DNA from 3 places in the Epibacterium sp. ABZ3_068 genome. Region 1 is predicted to be linked to each of the others. Evidence: riboswitches for the same ligand, from Rfam matches in the RefSeq annotation. Region 1 holds a riboswitch; each other region holds the start of a gene.
The links. Region 1 has a riboswitch for cobalamin ahead of ACXAEW_RS01150 (energy-coupling factor ABC transporter permease). Riboswitches for the same ligand answer to the same signal wherever they lie in the genome.

Region 1 (5,787 bases):
GGATCATTGCCTCCTATCTTGCCGTAGCCCGGCAAAACGAGCCCGGCACCATTGCGGATTTCGATACAGAATTCCTGCACGATTACCGGGTTGCCCTACGCAAAATCAGATCCGTTCTGAGCCTCTTTAAGGGTGTCTATGGCGAGGCCGCGACCACCGATCTTAAACAACGGTTTTCTGATCTGATGGCTCCAACCGGGCCGCTTCGGGATTTGGATGTCTACCTGCTCGAACAGGATCTCTATTTCGACATGCTTCCGGAAAACTTGCACGAAGGTCTGCGCCTGATGTTTGCCACTTTTAAGGCGGATCGCGCTGCGGTGCTGGCCAGCGTTGTCAAACGTTTGAAGAGTGTGGCCTATAACCGAGAAATGGCAGATCTGCAGGCGATGTTTGAAGCGCCTGGAGTGGTTGTCCAAGGGCCGCTTGGCGGGTTGGCTGTTGGGGATTATGCACAAAAGCTCATTTGGAAGCGCTACCGCAATGTCTGCAAAACTGCGGCCAAGATCGACGACACAACACCCGATGAGGATGTGCACGAGCTACGGATTTCTTGCAAAAAACTTCGGTATCTGATCGAGTTTTTTGCCCCTCAGTTCGACGCCGCGGAAATCAAGGCGATTGTGAAACCGCTGAAACGGCTGCAGGACAACCTGGGCCTGTTCAACGATTATTCGGTACAGCAGGAATCTCTGCAGGAATTGATTGAATCCGGCCGTCTGAAAGGGCGCACCGCCTTGATGGCGGCGCAAAGCATCGGCGCGCTGATCTCCATCCTGCATGGGCGACAATTGGAAGAACGCGCCCGTGTTGTGCAGAGCTTTGCACAGTTTGACAGTCCGGAAACCCGTCAGAAGTTTCGTACATTATTTCATGAGAGAGGGGCGCAGTCATGAAGATTATCGCTTGTTACAGCAACAAGGGTGGCGTGGGAAAAACCGCCTCGGCTGTGAACTTGGCCTATGCCTATGCGCAATCGGGAGCGCGCACGCTGTTGTGTGATCTGGACCCGCAAGGGGCATCGGGTTTCTACTTCCGGGTTAAACCTTCGAAGAAACTCAAGGAGGGGAAGTTCTTTGAGGACGTGGAGCGGTTTACCAAAGCTATCCGGGGCAGCGATTACGAAAACCTGGATATCTTGCCGGCGAACCTCACCTTCCGGGATTTTGACATTTTTCTGTCCCGAATGAAAAACAGCCGGTCGCGGCTGAAGAAAGCACTGAAGGGTGTTGACGGTGACTATGATGTGATCCTGTTGGATTGCCCGCCGAACCTTTCGGTTTTATCCGAGGCCGTGTTCAAGGCGGCTGATCACATTGTGGTGCCGGTTATCCCCTCTACCCTGACAGAGCGAACCTTTGCGCAGTTGGTGGAATTCTTTGACGAACAGGGGTTGAACGCCAAAAAGCTGAAACCCTTCTTTTCGATGGTGCAAGCGCGCAAAACTCTGCATGCGGACACCATCGAACGCATGCGCAAGTCTTACAAAGGCAAGTTCATGCAGACGCATTTGCCGTTTTCCACAGATGTCGAAAAAATGGGCGTGCACCGTGAGCCAACGCTGGCATTTGCCGGCAACCGTCCGGCCGCAAAAGCCTATAGATCGCTTTGGCAGGAACTGGACAAGCAGACCTGAGGAGGGCGCGATGCAAGAGATAGAACGAAAGTTTCTGGTGCGGGATTTGCCCGATTTGACCGAGGCAAAGCGGACAGAAATACGCCAAGGCTATATCACTCATCCTTCTGATGCTGTGGAAATGCGGCTGCGCCAGAAGAACGCTGCGTTTGTGATGACGTTCAAATCCGGCGAGGGCACCGTAAGAACCGAGCGTGAGGCCGCCATCACCCAGGAACAGTTCGACACCTTCTGGCCGGAAACCGAAGGGCGGCGGGTGGAAAAGATACGCTGGAGCGCTTCTTTTGCAGATGGGCTGATCTATGAGCTGGATGTGTTCGAAGGCACCCTGGACGGGTTGGTTCTGATCGAGGTGGAATTTGATACTCTGGAGGCTGCAGAAGCCTTTGAGCCGCCAGAGTGGTTTGGCGCGGATGTGACCGACGACAAACGGTATAAGAACAAGAATATGGCGGTGAACGGTCTTCCTGTTTAAGGCATGGCTTTGCGCAACAAATAGATGTCCATGAGCCAACCATGCTCGGCCCGTGCTTCGGTACGGGTCGTTTTTATTTTTTCGGACATTTCTGACAACGGCCCTGCAATCGAGATTTCATTCTCCATCCCCGCATAGGCGGTCCACCAGATTGTTATCCCATCCTGTGGCAAAGTCTGAAAGGAACATTGCCCGTCCAGCATGATGATCAGCGTGTCGGCCGAAGGAGGCCAGCCGTGATCGCGCAGCTGTCGGCCGGTGGTGATGGTCACAGCTTCGTTGATCTGGTTGAGGGGTTCCACATGCGCAGCAGTCAGCGCCTGGATCGACGTGATGCCTGGGATCACATGCACCGCTATATTGCCCCTGGATGTCAGCCGGTCTGCGATCCGCATGGTGCTGTCATACAGGGAAGGATCTCCCCAGACAAGGAAGCCAACAGAGCCGCCTTTTGGTAGGTGCTGCGTGATATTCAGCCACCAAAGATCAGCAATCGCGTCATGCCAATCGTCGACTCTTGTGCGATAATCCTGGGTTTTTTCATCACGGGCCGGCAGGTCAAATTCTACAATCTGTGGGCCGGGTGCCTTGATCACTTCGGAACAGATGGCCTGGCGCAGGGCGGCCAGATCGTCTTTGCCCGCGCCTTTGTTTGGTATCAGGATCAGATCAACCGCGTTCAGCGCCTCAACGGCTTGCAAGGTCAGATGCTTGGGGTTGCCGGTTCCGATGCCAACAAGAGAAAGCGTGAACTGTGCTGCGGTCATAAGGGGCTCCAAAATGAAACACGGCCCCTGTGATGGGGCCGTGCGATCAAAAGGTCAACGGGTCAGGCAGCGATCAGGCTGCGTTGAACAGGCGTGGTGTGACCAGACCAGCGCGTTCCAGGCCACGCAGAGATTTGGCTGCGAACAAAACGGCCAAATCCGCAATCGGTTCGATCAGGACAACCAGCATATAGGCTGCACCGAAAGAGAAGACAGAAGCGAGGTTTTCAGCACCAAAGCCCTGACCGTAGAAAGCCCAGAAGGCCACCCATGCAACAACGCCGCCCTGATATGCGGTCGACAGGGCCAGAGCCTGCGAATACTTCAGGTCAACATAGGCGGTATTCGGGGCAATGATCCGGGTCGCCAGCGCGTGCAGGGCAAACAGGGGCACAAGAAGGGTTGTCAGGTTGATTGCGTATTGCGGTAGATCGATGGGTGCAAAGAACACGCCCTGGATCAGCAGACCCGCCGCCAGACCAAAAGCGGCCGGAGCAGCACCGAGGATGAGGAACAGGGTTGAGCCGAGAATAAAGTGGACTTCGGACACTCCAACCGGGAAATGCGGCAAGAGTTCAAAGAACACAAACACGCCCACAGTAGCGATCAGCGCACGCACGGCGTAGGACACGATATTGGTTTTCTTCAGATCGGCAAAAGTCTCTTTTGCCGCGTAGGTGACTGCGCCAGCAGCTGTTACATAAGACAGCGCAATTTTCGCACCATCAACGATACCTGGTTCGATATGCATTATATTCTCCATACCGCCATCCCCGGCGGCTCAAGTTATGTCGTGGTATGGCCGGTCTCCTGACTTGTGGCTCAAGCGCGCAGTTTGCCCTTCCCGAAGAGTTCCCTTCAGTGGTGATGCAAACCCGCTCGCCACACACAGTCGCGGGGGCGGTTGAGGCTTTGGGTGCCGCGATTGGGTCCACCCGTCCTCATTCCCGTTTCAGCCCACAACGCTTGGCGTTGGAATTGGGCACCATATCCAGTTCATCTGCCATCTGACGTCGAAAAAGGTCAAGCTCGAATCTGCCAGTTGGGCGCAATTTTGCGACAAAAGTCGGGTGATGGATGTAATAAAATTACACGCGATTTATGGGGCTTCGGCCAGCGGACCATAGAGGATCAGGACCGGGGCCTGTGTCTCCAGTTTTGGCAAAAGGTCCGGTAAAGTGCCAAGTTTTTCGCGCCGCAGCTCCTGTTCGGGCGTAGAGACCCCGGTTGCCAGAAGGGCTGGAGTTTCGGGCGACATCCCGTGCTCCAGCAACTGCCCAGCCAGTGCCGCAAAGGTGCGTTTGCCCATATAGACCACAGTTGTGGCCTCCGGATCGGCCAGCGCCGCCATGTTCATCTCTTCGGGCAAGGCACCGTTTGCACTGTGACCTGTGATGTATTGCAGGCGACGCGCTGTCATTCGTCGTGTTAACGGGATGCTGGCCGCCGCTGCCGCGGCAGACGCCGCTGTGACGCCGGGTATGATTTCAAAGGCGATACCGGCAGCGCGCAGGGCGGTGATTTCTTCTTCAAGACGGCCAAAAATTCCGGCATCTCCCGATTTGAGACGCACCACATTTGCACCGGATTTGGCGTAGTCCACCAGAAGGCGGCTCACGTGGTCTTGCTTCGGTGAGGGGCGCCCTGCACGTTTGCCCACGCCCACCAGATCCGCGTCCTTGGAGGCGTGACCCAGAATGGGGCCGGAAGACAGGTCGTCAAACAGGATGGCGTCCGCCGCCTCAAGCCGCTTCACGGCCTTGACGGTTAGCAGTTCTGGGTCGCCTGGGCCAGAAGAGACAAAAGAGACAAAGCCGGTCATGCCTTTTCTCCGGTGATCAGATGGAAGAAGGTACCGGTCACGTGGCCTTTGATCGATCCGGTTTCTGGCACCGGATTGCCATCGGCGTCAAACACATTTGCCAAAGGTGCGTCGGGTTCGTCCAGAATGCTCGAGTAGTGGAACTCGTGGCCGCGTAATGCGGTTTCGGCCGCAAAACCCGGCATGGGACTCTGCAAAACAGCGCGGCGATAGCCAAGATGAAATCTGCGTTTTTCGTATGAGGTCACAAGCCCCAAAAGCCCGGCCATCTGGTGGCGGTTACCTTCCTTGTCAATCAAAGCTTCCCCAAGCGCCATATAGCCACCGCATTCACCATGGACTGGTTTTGATGCCGCGTGTTTCTGGAGGCCCTTACGGAATATCTCTGCTGCAGCCAGCGTGCCCCCATGCAGTTCCGGGTAGCCACCCGGAAGCCAAACAAGGTCGGCGTCTGCTGCAGGCGCTTCGTTGGCCAGAGGCGAAAATGGTAGGATCTCGGCGCCGGCCTGTCGCCAGCCTTCCAACAGATGTGGATAGGTAAAGGAAAATGCCGCATCGCGTGCCAGCGCAATGCGTTGGGCCGGAGGTGTCGGAAGCGGCGCAGCTGGGGCATCGGGGCCGGCGAGGGCTGCGGCTTTGATTGCGTCCAGATCTACGTTGGAGCGCAGAAAACTGGCGTAGCCTGCGATGGCACTTTCCAGGTCCGGATGCTCAACGGCCTGAATCAAACCCAGATGCCGTTCTGGCAGGGCTAGGTCACCACGACGGGGCAGGGAGCCGAGCACTTTTACGCCTGCACGTTCCATGCCGAGCCGCGTCAGGCGTTCGTGCCGGGGGCTGGCAACCCGGTTCAGGATGACCCCGGCAAAAGGCAGATCCGGGTCGTAGGCTTTGAACCCCAGCGCGGTTGCTGCGGCGGATTGGGCCTGACCGCCCACATCAATCACCAACACAACCGGCCAGCCCATTCGTTTTGCTGTTTCGGCGGAGGAGCCAAAACCGCTTTGTCCGCGTGTGGCCACCCCGTCAAACAGCCCCATGGAGCCTTCGGCAACGCAGATGTCCGCGCCTTTGGCCTGGGTTGCAA
Region 2 (5,787 bases), 1.6 Mb from region 1:
GCCGCCGCATAAGTGTCGATCAGAGCCTCGGGGCCGATCTCATAGGCGTCACGGTAGTATTCCAGATTCTCATTGTTCATGAAGGCGGCAGGGTAGTAGACGCGGCCGATCTTACCTTCTTTACGGATCTCGATCTTGGACACGATCGGGTGAATCGAGGAGGTCGAGTTGTTGATATAGGAGATCGAACCGGTCGGCGGCACAGCTTGAAGGTTGCGGTTGAACAACCCGTGTTTCATCACATCGGCTTTCAAAACCGCCCAATCCTCCCGCGTTGGAAGGTCAACACCGTCAAACAGCATTTTGACGGTTTCGCTTTCGGGCAACCAGTCGCGGTCGGTGTATTTGTCAAAGAACACGCCAGAGGCATAGTTGGAACACTCAAAGCCCTTAAAGCTTGTGCCACGTTCCTTGGCAAGGTCACAGGACGTTCGGATCGCATGATAGGCCACAGCAGCAAAATAGACCGACGTGAATTCCACACCTTCAGCGCTGCCATAGTGCACCCGTTCCCGAGCCAGGTAGCCATGCAGATTCATCTGCCCAAGACCAATGGCGTGACTGTCATCATTGCCTTTGCGCACAGATGGCACAGAGTCGATAGCCGACATTTCAGAAACCGCGGTCAGCGCGCGGATCGCAGCACCCACGGTGCGGCCAAGGTCGTTGCCATCCATTGTTTTGGCGATGTTCAGCGAGCCAAGGTTACAGGAAATATCACTGCCCATTTTGGCATAGCTGAGATCATCATTGAACTCAGACGCCTCGTTTACCTGCAGGATTTCGGAACACAGGTTGGACATGTTGATCCGGCCCGCAATCGGGTTCATCCGGTTCACCGTGTCCTCAAACATCACGTAAGGGTAACCACTCTCAAACTGGATTTCGGCGATTGTCTGGAAGAACTCGCGCGCGTTCACCTTGGATTTACGAATGCGTTTATCGTCGACCATTTCCTCATATTTCTCGGTGACCGAGATCTCGGAAAACGGCACGCCATAAACCTTTTCCACATCATGCGGAGAGAACAGATACATCTCCGCGTTTTTCTTGGCCAACTCAAAGGTGATGTCCGGGATCACGACGCCAAGCGACAGGGTTTTGATGCGAATTTTCTCATCTGCGTTTTCACGCTTGGTATCGAGAAAGCGCATGATGTCTGGGTGGTGGGCGTTCAGATAGACCGCACCGGCCCCCTGACGTGCGCCGAGCTGATTGGCGTAGGAGAAGCTGTCTTCGAGCAGCTTCATGACCGGGATCACTCCAGACGATTGATTTTCAATGCCTTTGATCGGAGCGCCGTGTTCGCGGATGTTGGTCAACAACAGCGCCACACCGCCACCACGCTTGGATAGTTGCAGCGCCGAGTTGATGCCTCGGCCGATGCTTTCCATGTTGTCTTCCAGCCGTAGTAGGAAGCAGGAAATCAACTCCCCACGTGAGGCTTTGCCAGCGTTCAGGAAAGTCGGTGTCGCAGGTTGGAAACGGCCTTCAAGAATTTCCTCCATAAAGGACATCGCCAGCGCTTCGTCGCCACGCGCCAATGTCAGAGATGTCATCACGACGCGGTCTTCATAGCGTTCTAGAAACCGCTGCCCGTCACGGGTTTTGAGCGTGTAGGATGTGTAATACTTGAACGCTCCAAGGAAGGTCGGGAAGCGGAACTTCTTTGCATACGCCTCATCCCAGATCTTGCGCATGAAGCTCTTGGAGTACTGATCCAACACCGCCTCTTCATAGTAGCCTTCGCTGACAAGATAGCCGAGCTTTTCCTCCAACGAGTGGAAGAACACTGTGTTCTGGTTGACGTGCTGCAGGAAATACTGGCGCGCCGCCATGCGGTCAGCGTCAAATCGGATTTTGCCGTCCCCGTCATAAAGGTTCAGCATCGCGTTCAAAGCGTGATAGTCCAAAGTGCTCAGCTCACGGTCGAGCATAGGTTGCCCCCCAATTTTCGCAGCCCGTCTGTGACGCGGGCGATATCCGTTTCAGTGCCTGCCAGCTCCAAAGTGTAGAGCAGCGGCACGTTGCATTTTTCAGAGATGATGCGGCCCGCAAGCGCGTAGGTCGTACCGAAGTTTCGATTGCCTGTACCGATCACGCCACAAATGTGCCTGCGCCGCCGCAGGTCATTGAGAAACCGGATCACCGGTTTGGGCACCGCTCCTCTGCCTTGTCCATCCGCATAGGTCGGACACACCAAAACAAAAGGCACATCCACCGTCGGCAGCGGCGCTTCCGGCTCTATCGCGATGCGCATAGAAACCCAACCGAGCCGCGTCACAAAGCGGTGTGTGTTGCCAGAAGCGGACGAGAAATAGACAAGTGCCGGATCGCGGCCCGCCACGTTAGGAGGCCAAACGGGCAATCATGTCTGGGCGGAAGCCAGACCAATGTGCTCCGTTGGCTTCCACTACCGGGGCTTGGCGATAGCCCAGTTCAGTCACACGGGTCAGCGCGGAGGTATCTTCGGTCAAATCCACTACATCGTAGCTGATGCCTTTAGCATCTAGTGCACGTGTTGTGGCAGTGCATTGTACGCAAGCGGGTTTGGAATAAACGATGATGCTCATCTGTCCTCTTTCTGTTTTCTGTTGTCAAAGTCGAGGACACAGTGCAGGACAAACCCATTGCACGCCCCCGAACCCTCCGTTCGTGGTCTTTTTTGTGCTGACGGCAGGTCTCCTGACTCGCGGATCTATGCTTGGCTGGCCTTCCCGAAAGCAGCACTTTCAGTGGCGTGTTCAACCTTGCTCACCGCTTACAGTTGCGGGGGCAGTGCCGGATTTTCACCGGCTTCCCTCTTAGCCTTCGAGTAGAATCGAAGGAACCGAAGCAACACCATATTGGGTATATAGGAAGGCCACCGTCAACATATAGGTTTGGGTTGACATTTTCTTTTTTAACCCCGGAAGGCAGCCAAAGCTACACAGAGAACGGAACTGGGTACATTGCTTGTGAAACAATCGAGTGCAAAAAACTGATTTGGGATCGTTTCGACCAAATTGCAGCCCGTAATTTTAGACACATCGCACATGGCTTAGTCGAATTCGAAACGGTAGGGCTTTCAACAGAGTCTTCATGTGATACGGGTAAACAACTCTAGGCGAAGCAACCGTTCGCGCAGGCCGCAGCGAAGGGTTTCGCTTTCAGTTGATTCTGTGGAAAAACAACGTGTTGCTGGCGCAGAAAATAGCGTTTCAAACAAAGCGCGAGTACCTTTCTGATCAGGCTTTGCGCGTTTGCTGCGGTGCAGGAAAGATCTTCGCCAGTTTGCGGAGGTTTTGGGCGGTGGCGGCGAGGAGGAATTCATCGTTTGCGCCGCATGGACCGCGCAATCGGAGCCGCCCCAACCCGAGGATGCGTTTGAGGTGGGCAAAGAGCATTTCCACCTTCTTTCGTAGTCGCATCGAGATCGCATATTGCTTTGTTTTGGCAATGTCGCGGGCGACCTGACGGGCATCTTCGTATTCTTCGTGAGTGATCTTGCGTGCGTCGGCGGTGGGACAGCACTTGGCTTTGGATGGGCAGGCCTGACAGGTCAGCTTAAGGGCGCGATATCGCGAGACAGCTTTGCCGGTTGGGCCCCGGTTCGGGTCAGAGTAGTTGCGGCAAAACTGTTTATGCAACGTAGAAATCTGCGGGTGCATTGTCTGGCGTGGCGCAGTGCGGCTTTGAACTTGGCCATTTATGGTAGATGCAGCTAGACAAGAGGACAAATTCTCAGGCCGCAGGACTGAGCTGCCGTTCGCCTTAAAGATGACAATGGCTTTCGTCAGCCTCAAGCGAGCTTTTCGCCTTGTTCATTGGCGTAGAAAGGGAACCTGAGATCGGTGTCGATGCCGAGATAGAATATGCCACAGATCGAACGTGGCACCCGGCCAAATATCAGCGAAAATCTCCAAAGTCCCCGGCGTGATAAACCAATGGCCGCGCGGCTTGATCGCATCTCAAATGGGTAACAGCCCCAAGAAAAATCGTATGATCCCCGGCATCCCATTCATTGGCTATATCCGCACTTAAAACAGCTGATGCACCGCGTAAAGTGGCAAGGCCCTCCGCGTCCTCAAAGAGGTTTTCCATTTGACTGTAGGTTTGTCCTGCAAAATGCAAAGCATGTTGCCGCATATCATGGCTAAGGATGTTCACGGCGAACCGGCCAGATCCCCGAAGCTTTTCACGCAGCTTTGACCGCTTGGAGAGCGAAATGGCGATCAATGGCGGATCGAGAGACACGGACATAAACGCGCTGACGGTTGCGCCGTGTACACCGTCCAACGTGCGCGTGGTGACGACGGTCACACCGGTTGCAAAACGCCCGCAACAGTCGCGAAATGCACGTGGATTAATGGAGCGAGGAGTGGGAACGTCATACATTGTGCATACTTTTGACAGGTCGGGGAGATGCGCTTGCCTACGTGGGGTGGCAAGCGTGTTTTTCTGAAGGGGCGGCTTGGCTGGGCGCACTTAGGCGGCGGCCGAGTGGCCCGCGAGTTCTTTGCGGATGATCTCCGCTCCTGCACCTAAGGCGTACAGCTTGCCTTTGGCAACATCGCGAGGCAGCGGTGCCATGCCGCAGTTCGTACAGGGGTAAAGCTTGTCCGCATCCACGTATTTCAATGCATCGCGCAGGGTGCCTGCAACCTCTTCGGGGGACTCTATGGTGTGGGTGGCCACATCCACAGCGCCCACCATAACCTTCTTGCCCCGGAGCAATGCGATCAACTCCAGCGGAACATGGGAGTTATGACACTCCAGAGAAATCAGATCGAGCGTGGATTTCTGGAGGTTCGGGAAAATTTCCTCATACTCACGCCACTCGGATCCAAGCGTCTTTTTCCAATCGGTATTGGCCTTAATACCATAGCCATAACAGATATGCGCAGCGGTTTCGCATGTGAGCCCTTCACTGGCGCGCTCTAAGGCGGCAATGCCCCAATCATTGGCCTCGTCAAAGAACACATTAAACGCGGGCTCATCAAACTGAACGATATTGACACCGGCTGCCTCCAGCTCGCGCGCTTCCTCGTTGAGGATAACAGCAAATTCCATCGCCAGCTTTTCGCGGCTTTTGTAGTGCTCATCATAGAGGGTGTCCACCATGGTCAGCGGCCCTGGAAGCGCCCACTTGATTGGGGCATCCGTCAGCGACCGCAGGTATTTCACGTCGTCGACAAACACCGGCGTGTCGCGAGATACCGCGCCCACCACCGTTGGCACGCTGGCGTCATAGCGGTCGCGGATGCGCACGGTTTTGCGCTCGTTCATGTCCACGCCGGTGAGGTGCTCGATAAAGGTTGTCACAAAGTGCTGACGGGTTTGCTCGCCATCACTAACGATATTGATCCCGGCGCGTTGTTGTTCCTCAAGTATCAGACGCAGCGCGTCCTTTTTGCCTTCGACAAGCGCGTCGCCTTCCAGCTTCCAAGGGGACCAGAGTGTTTGTGGTTCGCTGAGCCAAGCGGGTTTGGGAAGGCTGCCTGCGGTGGAAGTGGGGAGAAGATTGGACATGATAGATTACCTCGTGCGTTTCGTATGTTTATGCGCTTATTGAGCCGCAAATTGTGCGGACCATGCGTCCAGTGCGGCGCGGTGGGGCTTGATGAAATAGGTTTCGGCAAATTTGCCCTGTTCAATCGCCAGTCCAGTGCGTTCTTCCCGATCGTAAACCACCTGTGTGAGGGAGAAATCCTGATGGCAGAGGCTCGGCCGAAAGCACTGCCCGGCAACAGAGTTCGCATTGTAAATCTCGGGCCGGTAGATCTTTTGGAAGGCTTCCATTGTGCT
Region 3 (5,787 bases), 230 kb from region 1:
CGCCGTCAGGCCCGGAAACTGGTTCGGCGTTAAACAAACCACTCGTGCACGTTTTTAACAGCACCTCAGGCAGTTTTTGACCGATCGTTTTATTTTATCGCCCCCGGTTCTTGAACGATCGGTACAGTATGCCTATCTGCCATTTTGACCGACCGGTATAGAACTACATTCCAGCCGCGCGGTCCTGACCTTCTGTTTTGATGGAGCCCGACCTGATGTCGATCTTTGAATTGCACACAATCGAATCTGCCCCCGAAGCCGCCAAGAAAATGCTGGACGATTCCGAAAAGGCCTATGGCTTTCTGCCCAACCTCTACCGCAACATGTCCGAAGCCCCGGCTCTGCTGGAGGCCTATCTGACCCTGTCGAAAATCAATGACAAAACCAGCTTTACCGAGACCGAGCGCCAGATTGTTCTGCTCGCCAACAACCGGCTGAACGGCTGTACCTATTGCATGGCCGCTCATACGACCCTGGCCCAGATGGGGGGCGTGGCTGAGGACGTGATCACCGCATTGCGCGACGGCACCCCGATTGCGGACGCCCGGCTCGAAGCGCTGCGCCAATTCGCCATCATCATTAATGAAACCCGCGGCTATCCCAGCGACGGCGATATTTCCGCCTTTTTGGAAGCCGGTTTCACCAAAAAGCATGTGCTGGAAGTGCTGGTGGGCACCAGCCTCAAAGTGCTGTCGAACTATACCAACCACATCACCCATACGCCGCTGGATGATGCGTTTGCAGCCAATGCCTGGCGCAAGGATTGATCCCGGTCCCACCCTGACCTGATCCGACCAAACAGACCCGGCCACCCAACAGCGGCCGGGTCTTCGCTGTGCTGGGCACAGTTACCTTGCCCCCAACTCCCTTGACCCGAACATCGTTACAACATATCACTTTTTGAGCTTTCAATCCCCGTCGTCCCAGCCCCAAGCAGGAGCCCTCATGTCCGACAGCCGCCTTCCTGTTGCCCTTTTGACCGGCTTTCTTGGCGCCGGGAAATCGACCCTCCTGAACAAGGTCCTCTCGGACGCGAGCTCGGGCAAAATCGCGGTGATCGTAAATGAATTTGGCGAAGTTGGACTGGACCACGACCTGATCGAAGACAGCAGCGAAGAGGTGGTTCTGATGTCTTCAGGCTGTATCTGCTGTTCGATCCGGGGGGATCTGGCGGAAACACTGGCGGGGCTGATCACCCGGCGCGCCTCGGGTGAGCTGGACTTTGACCGCGTGGTGATCGAAACCACGGGTCTGGCCGATCCGGCCCCGGTGCGCCAGACCCTGTTGTCTGACCGCTACCTGTCGCGCGTATCCCTGCTGGACGGTGTCATTACCCTGGTGGACGCCGCCCACGGCCAATCCACGCTGGATGACCAATTCGAAGCAGTGTCACAGGTCGCTACGGCGGATCTTGTTGTGGTGACCAAAACCGATCTGGTCTCTGCAGAGCAGGCCGATGCGCTGAAAGCCCGCCTCCAGAGCCTTAATCCCACGGCGCGACTGGTTGACGTCAACGAAGTGATCCAATCCCCGCAGATGCTTTGGGGCCTGTCGGGCATGCGGCGCGGCGCGACCACGGAAAACGCGCTGGCCTGGGTGTCCCATACCGATGGTGCCGCGACCAGTGCCGATCCTCTGGCCAATCTTTCGGGCCTGTCCACGCCCGCGCCAACCCAGCATTTCTCAGCCCATGACAGCCGGATCAACACGGCTTCGATCACCTTGGACACCCCGCTGGAGGATGCGGTTTTTGACAAATGGCTCGACACGCTGGTGGCGCTCAAAGGGCGCGACCTGCTGCGTGTCAAAGGTATCGTGTTCCTCAAAGGGATGGATATTCCCTTTGTCTTTCATGGGGTTCAACACATCTTTGATGCGCCTGTGCCGCTGAAGAACTGGCCCGAAGGGGATACAACATCGCGGATCGTGGTGATTGCCCGCGACATGACAGATGCCCAGCTGCAACGCAGTTTTGACATGCTTCGCGCCACCAAGGTCGCGCCCCAGTCCGCAGTCTTTCCCGGCTGGAACGAGGTCAAGGGCGACAACTGGTCCAACTGACCGCTGGCACTGCGTTCAGATGCGTCTGTAACGCGGCTAGCACCTCTTGTGGGCGCTCCTCTACCAGAAAATGCCCGGCGTCAATTGCATGTCCCCTGGCCTTGGGAAACCAGGTCTTCCAGGCTTCAACCGGATCCATGTGATGTGCCACAACCCCTTTGCGCCCCCATAACACCAGACATTCCATGTCGCTCGTCCGGCCCAGATCCGCGCGGTCATGGTCCAGATCAACCGATGCGGCCGCCGCGTAATCTCCACACCAGGCCGCTACCACATCCGGGTTTTGCGCTGCCCGCTCATAAGCTGCCAGCGCTTCAGGATGGAACATCTCTTTCGCCCCCGACAGGCCCAGGAGGGCGGAATGCAGGAAATGAACAGGATCGCCATTGATCAGCCGCTCGGGCATGCCGCCGGGCTGCGCCAGAAACATCCAGTGGTAATAGCGTCTGGCCAGCCACGCATCCATTGTCTTCCACACATCAAGCGTTGGCAGGATGTCCAGCAACGCAACCGAGCGCACCGTTTCGGGATGATCCAGAACCATCCGATGCGCCGTACGTGCGCCGCGATCATGGGCAATCACATCAAACCGGTCATGGCCCAGCCTGGCCATCACCGCGACCTGATCCCTCGCCATCGCCCGAAAGGTAAAATCTCCATCCCGCGCCAGGGACTGGCCATACCCGCGCAGATCCGGCACGATCACCCGATGGCTACGCGCCAACGCATCTACAATCCCATGCCACATCACATGGGTCTGCGGATAACCATGCATCAGCAACAGCGGCTTACCCACGCCGCCCACCCGCGCATGGATACGGGCGGTCGACAGATCAATCTCAACCGTGTCAAACCCTGAAAACATCTCCCCCACCTCCCTGCTTTCGCTGCCCCGAAGTCTACGCCCAAGGGACGTTCGGGCAAGCCTTAAACCACAGCCGCCCAAGGGCAGAGAGATCCCTGCGCCGCGCAAACTTTACTCCGGAAGGTCTGTTTCTTTTCATATTTTGTCGCTTGTGGCGAAGTTGGATCTGCAACGCACGCTAGTTTGAGCGCGTAAGGTGCCGGTGGCTTGTGCAGAGTCGCCGGAGAATTGGGAAGCCGGTGCAACTCCGGCGCTGCCCCCGCAACGGTAAGGATGAACAGACGCGGCCACGACCACTGGGAGGAGGATCCCGGGAAGGTGCCGCATCTTGGGCCAAGGCCTCTTCCAAGTCCGGAAACCAGCCTTGCAGATATGTCAAACCGCGGGTGGCGGTGGGGGCTCCTGTGACCGAAAGCGTGCCTCCCGCGCCGTCGGACGGACCCCTGTTGCCATCTGCCCAAGCCACAACCGCCCCGCGCGGCAGGAGAGCCAGACGTGAGCAAGATCGACACATTATTGGCGCGCAGAACCCGCGGCCATGCCCTGGAACAAGCGTTTTACACAGATCCCGATGTGTTTCAGGCGGATCTTGAAAGCATTTTCTATCGCGAATGGCTGTTTGCCATCGCCGCCTGCGAATTGGAAAAACCCGGCAGCTATGTCACCCATAAGGTGGGTGCATTCCGGGTGATCCTTGTACGCGGGACCGACGGGGACATCCGCGCCTTCCACAACACCTGCCGTCACCGCGGGTCCATCCTGTGCAAAGCCGCCAAAGGCCACGCCCCCAAACTGGTCTGCCCCTACCACCAATGGACCTATGAGCTGGACGGCTCGCTTCTGTGGGCGCGCGACATGGGACCGGATTTCGACCCCAAGGCGCATGGGCTGAAGACTGTTCATTGCCGGGAACTGGCGGGCCTTGTCTATATCTGCCTGGCCGATGAGGCCCCGGATTTCGATACGTTTGCCAACCGGGCCCGCCCCTATCTGGAGCCCCACGATCTGAGCAATGCCAAGGTCGCCTTTGAAAGCACCATCGTGGAAAACGGCAACTGGAAGCTGGTCTGGGAAAACAACCGCGAGTGCTACCACTGTGGCGGCAACCACCCCGCCCTCTGCCGCACCTACCCGGATGATCCCAGCGTCACCGGCATTGGTGAAGGTGGCGAAACACCGCCAAACCTTCAGGCCCATTTTGACCGCTGCGAAACCGCCGGCCTTGCGTCAAACTTCCATATCAGCGACGATGGCCAGTTCCGCGTGGCCCGTATGCCTCTGAAAGAAGGCGCCGAAAGCTATACGATGGACGGGAAGACCGCGGTGCGCCGCTGGCTGGGGCGGGTGCCCTTTGCCGATGCCGGCGCGCTGTTGCAGTTCCATTACCCGACCACCTGGAACCACTTCCTGCCCGATCACTCTATCGTCTTCCGCGTGACCCCGATCAGTGCAACCGAAACCGAAGTGACCACCAAATGGCTGGTTCACAAAGACGCGGTGGAAGGGGCGGATTACGACCTCAAACGCCTGACCGAGGTCTGGGTTGCCACCAATGACGAAGACCGCCAGGTGGTGGAAGACAACCAGATGGGCATCAACAGCCCCGCCTATGAACCCGGCCCCTATTCCCAAATTCAGGAAAGCGGCGTCTTGCAGTTCGTGGAGTGGTATTGCGCAACCCTGGCCCGACGTGTGGCCCCTCAGACCCTTGCGGCGGAATGACGATATGACCACCCTCCCCTCCAAACCCGCCCCCACCTTCTGGCAGGACAGTGAGATGCTGGAATGTGTTTCGGTTGTGCCAGAGGTGCCCAACACCGCCAGTTTCAGCTTTCGCGCGCCCTCCGGTGCGCTCTTCTCTTATGATCCGGGCCAGTTTCTGACGCTGGAAATCCCCGCTCCCGGCCAGCCCGGCGGCGTGGTGCACCGCACCTATACGATCTCTTCGTCCCCCTCGCGCCCCCGGTCCATCACCATCACCGCCAAGGCGCAGGCCAACAGCATCGGCACCCGCTGGATGCTGGACAATCTGCAACCGGGCATGCGGATGAAGGCCATCGGCCCTGCTGGTCTTTTTACCAATGCCCAAAGCCCGTCCAAGAAGTTCCTGTTTATCTCTGCGGGTTCGGGCATCACTCCGATGATGTCCATGACCACCTGCATGTGGGATGAAGGCGGCGATCTGGACGTGGTCTTTATCAACTGCGCCAAACGCCCGTCCGAAATCATCTTCCGTGAGCGGCTTGAACATATGGCCAGCCGCACAGCTGGGCTTGATCTGAAGTTCGTGGTCGAAGAACCGGACCGCTATCGCCCCTGGACGGGGTATCAGGGGCAGTTCAATCAGCTGATGCTGGGTCTGATGGCACCGGATTACCTGGACCGCGAGGTGTATTGCTGCGGGCCAGAGCCCTTCATGCAGGCCGTGCGCGACGCCCTTGCAGGGCTTGGCTTTGACATGGAGCGCTACAACCAGGAAAGCTTTGGCGCGCCCGTTGAAACAGAGGCCGAACAGCCGCTTCTGGATGACGTGATCCCCGATGATGACACCAAGGCCGAAGTGACCTTTGCGCTCTCTGGCGTCACCGCCAAAGTCACCGAAACCGACACGATTTTGGCTGCCGCGCGCGCGTCCGGGCTTAATATCCCGTCGGGCTGCACCTTTGGCGTCTGTGGCACCTGTAAGGTCAAAAAGACCAAGGGCGAGGTCCACATGGTCCACAACGGCGGCATTTCCGAGGATGACATCGACGCGGGCTATATCCTGGCCTGCTGTTCAAACCCGATCGGCAAGGTCGAAGTCGAGGTCTGACCAAAAGAAAGATCTGCGCCAGCCCCTGCCGGGATCCGGTGGCGCAGAT

Region 2: it holds a riboswitch for cobalamin, as region 1 does, so the genes downstream of both, nrdH (glutaredoxin-like protein NrdH) here and ACXAEW_RS01150 (energy-coupling factor ABC transporter permease) in region 1, are expected to answer to the same signal.
Region 3: it holds a riboswitch for cobalamin, as region 1 does, so the genes downstream of both, ACXAEW_RS02210 (aromatic ring-hydroxylating oxygenase subunit alpha) here and ACXAEW_RS01150 (energy-coupling factor ABC transporter permease) in region 1, are expected to answer to the same signal.

Annotation. Positions count from the first base shown of each region.
Region 1 is NZ_JBSWUV010000001.1:226,467-232,253, reverse strand. Features, by position in the region: gene ACXAEW_RS01170 (CHAD domain-containing protein) at 1-896, shown strand, start outside; gene ACXAEW_RS01165 (ParA family protein) at 893-1,636, shown strand; gene ACXAEW_RS01160 (CYTH domain-containing protein) at 1,647-2,111, shown strand; gene cobF (precorrin-6A synthase (deacetylating)) at 2,108-2,878, opposite strand; gene ACXAEW_RS01150 (energy-coupling factor ABC transporter permease) at 2,952-3,629, opposite strand; cobalamin riboswitch at 3,662-3,883, opposite strand; gene cobA (uroporphyrinogen-III C-methyltransferase) at 3,978-4,700, opposite strand; gene ACXAEW_RS01140 (cobyrinate a,c-diamide synthase) at 4,697-5,787, opposite strand, start outside.
Region 2 is NZ_JBSWUV010000001.1:1,818,627-1,824,413, forward strand. Features, by position in the region: gene nrdE (class 1b ribonucleoside-diphosphate reductase subunit alpha) at 1-1,937, opposite strand, end outside; gene nrdI (class Ib ribonucleoside-diphosphate reductase assembly flavoprotein NrdI) at 1,919-2,347, opposite strand; gene nrdH (glutaredoxin-like protein NrdH) at 2,349-2,573, opposite strand; cobalamin riboswitch at 2,659-2,850, opposite strand; partial or broken gene ACXAEW_RS08740 (transposase) at 3,228-3,623, opposite strand; gene ACXAEW_RS08745 (flavin reductase family protein) at 3,889-4,377, opposite strand; gene ACXAEW_RS08750 (methionine synthase) at 4,468-5,511, opposite strand; gene ACXAEW_RS08755 (DUF1852 domain-containing protein) at 5,548-5,787, opposite strand, start outside.
Region 3 is NZ_JBSWUV010000001.1:460,282-466,068, forward strand. Features, by position in the region: gene ACXAEW_RS02190 (TetR/AcrR family transcriptional regulator) at 1-33, shown strand, start outside; gene ACXAEW_RS02195 (carboxymuconolactone decarboxylase family protein) at 216-767, shown strand; gene ACXAEW_RS02200 (CobW family GTP-binding protein) at 946-2,061, shown strand; gene ACXAEW_RS02205 (alpha/beta fold hydrolase) at 2,036-2,926, opposite strand; cobalamin riboswitch at 3,104-3,307, shown strand; gene ACXAEW_RS02210 (aromatic ring-hydroxylating oxygenase subunit alpha) at 3,422-4,648, shown strand; gene ACXAEW_RS02215 (FAD-binding oxidoreductase) at 4,653-5,738, shown strand.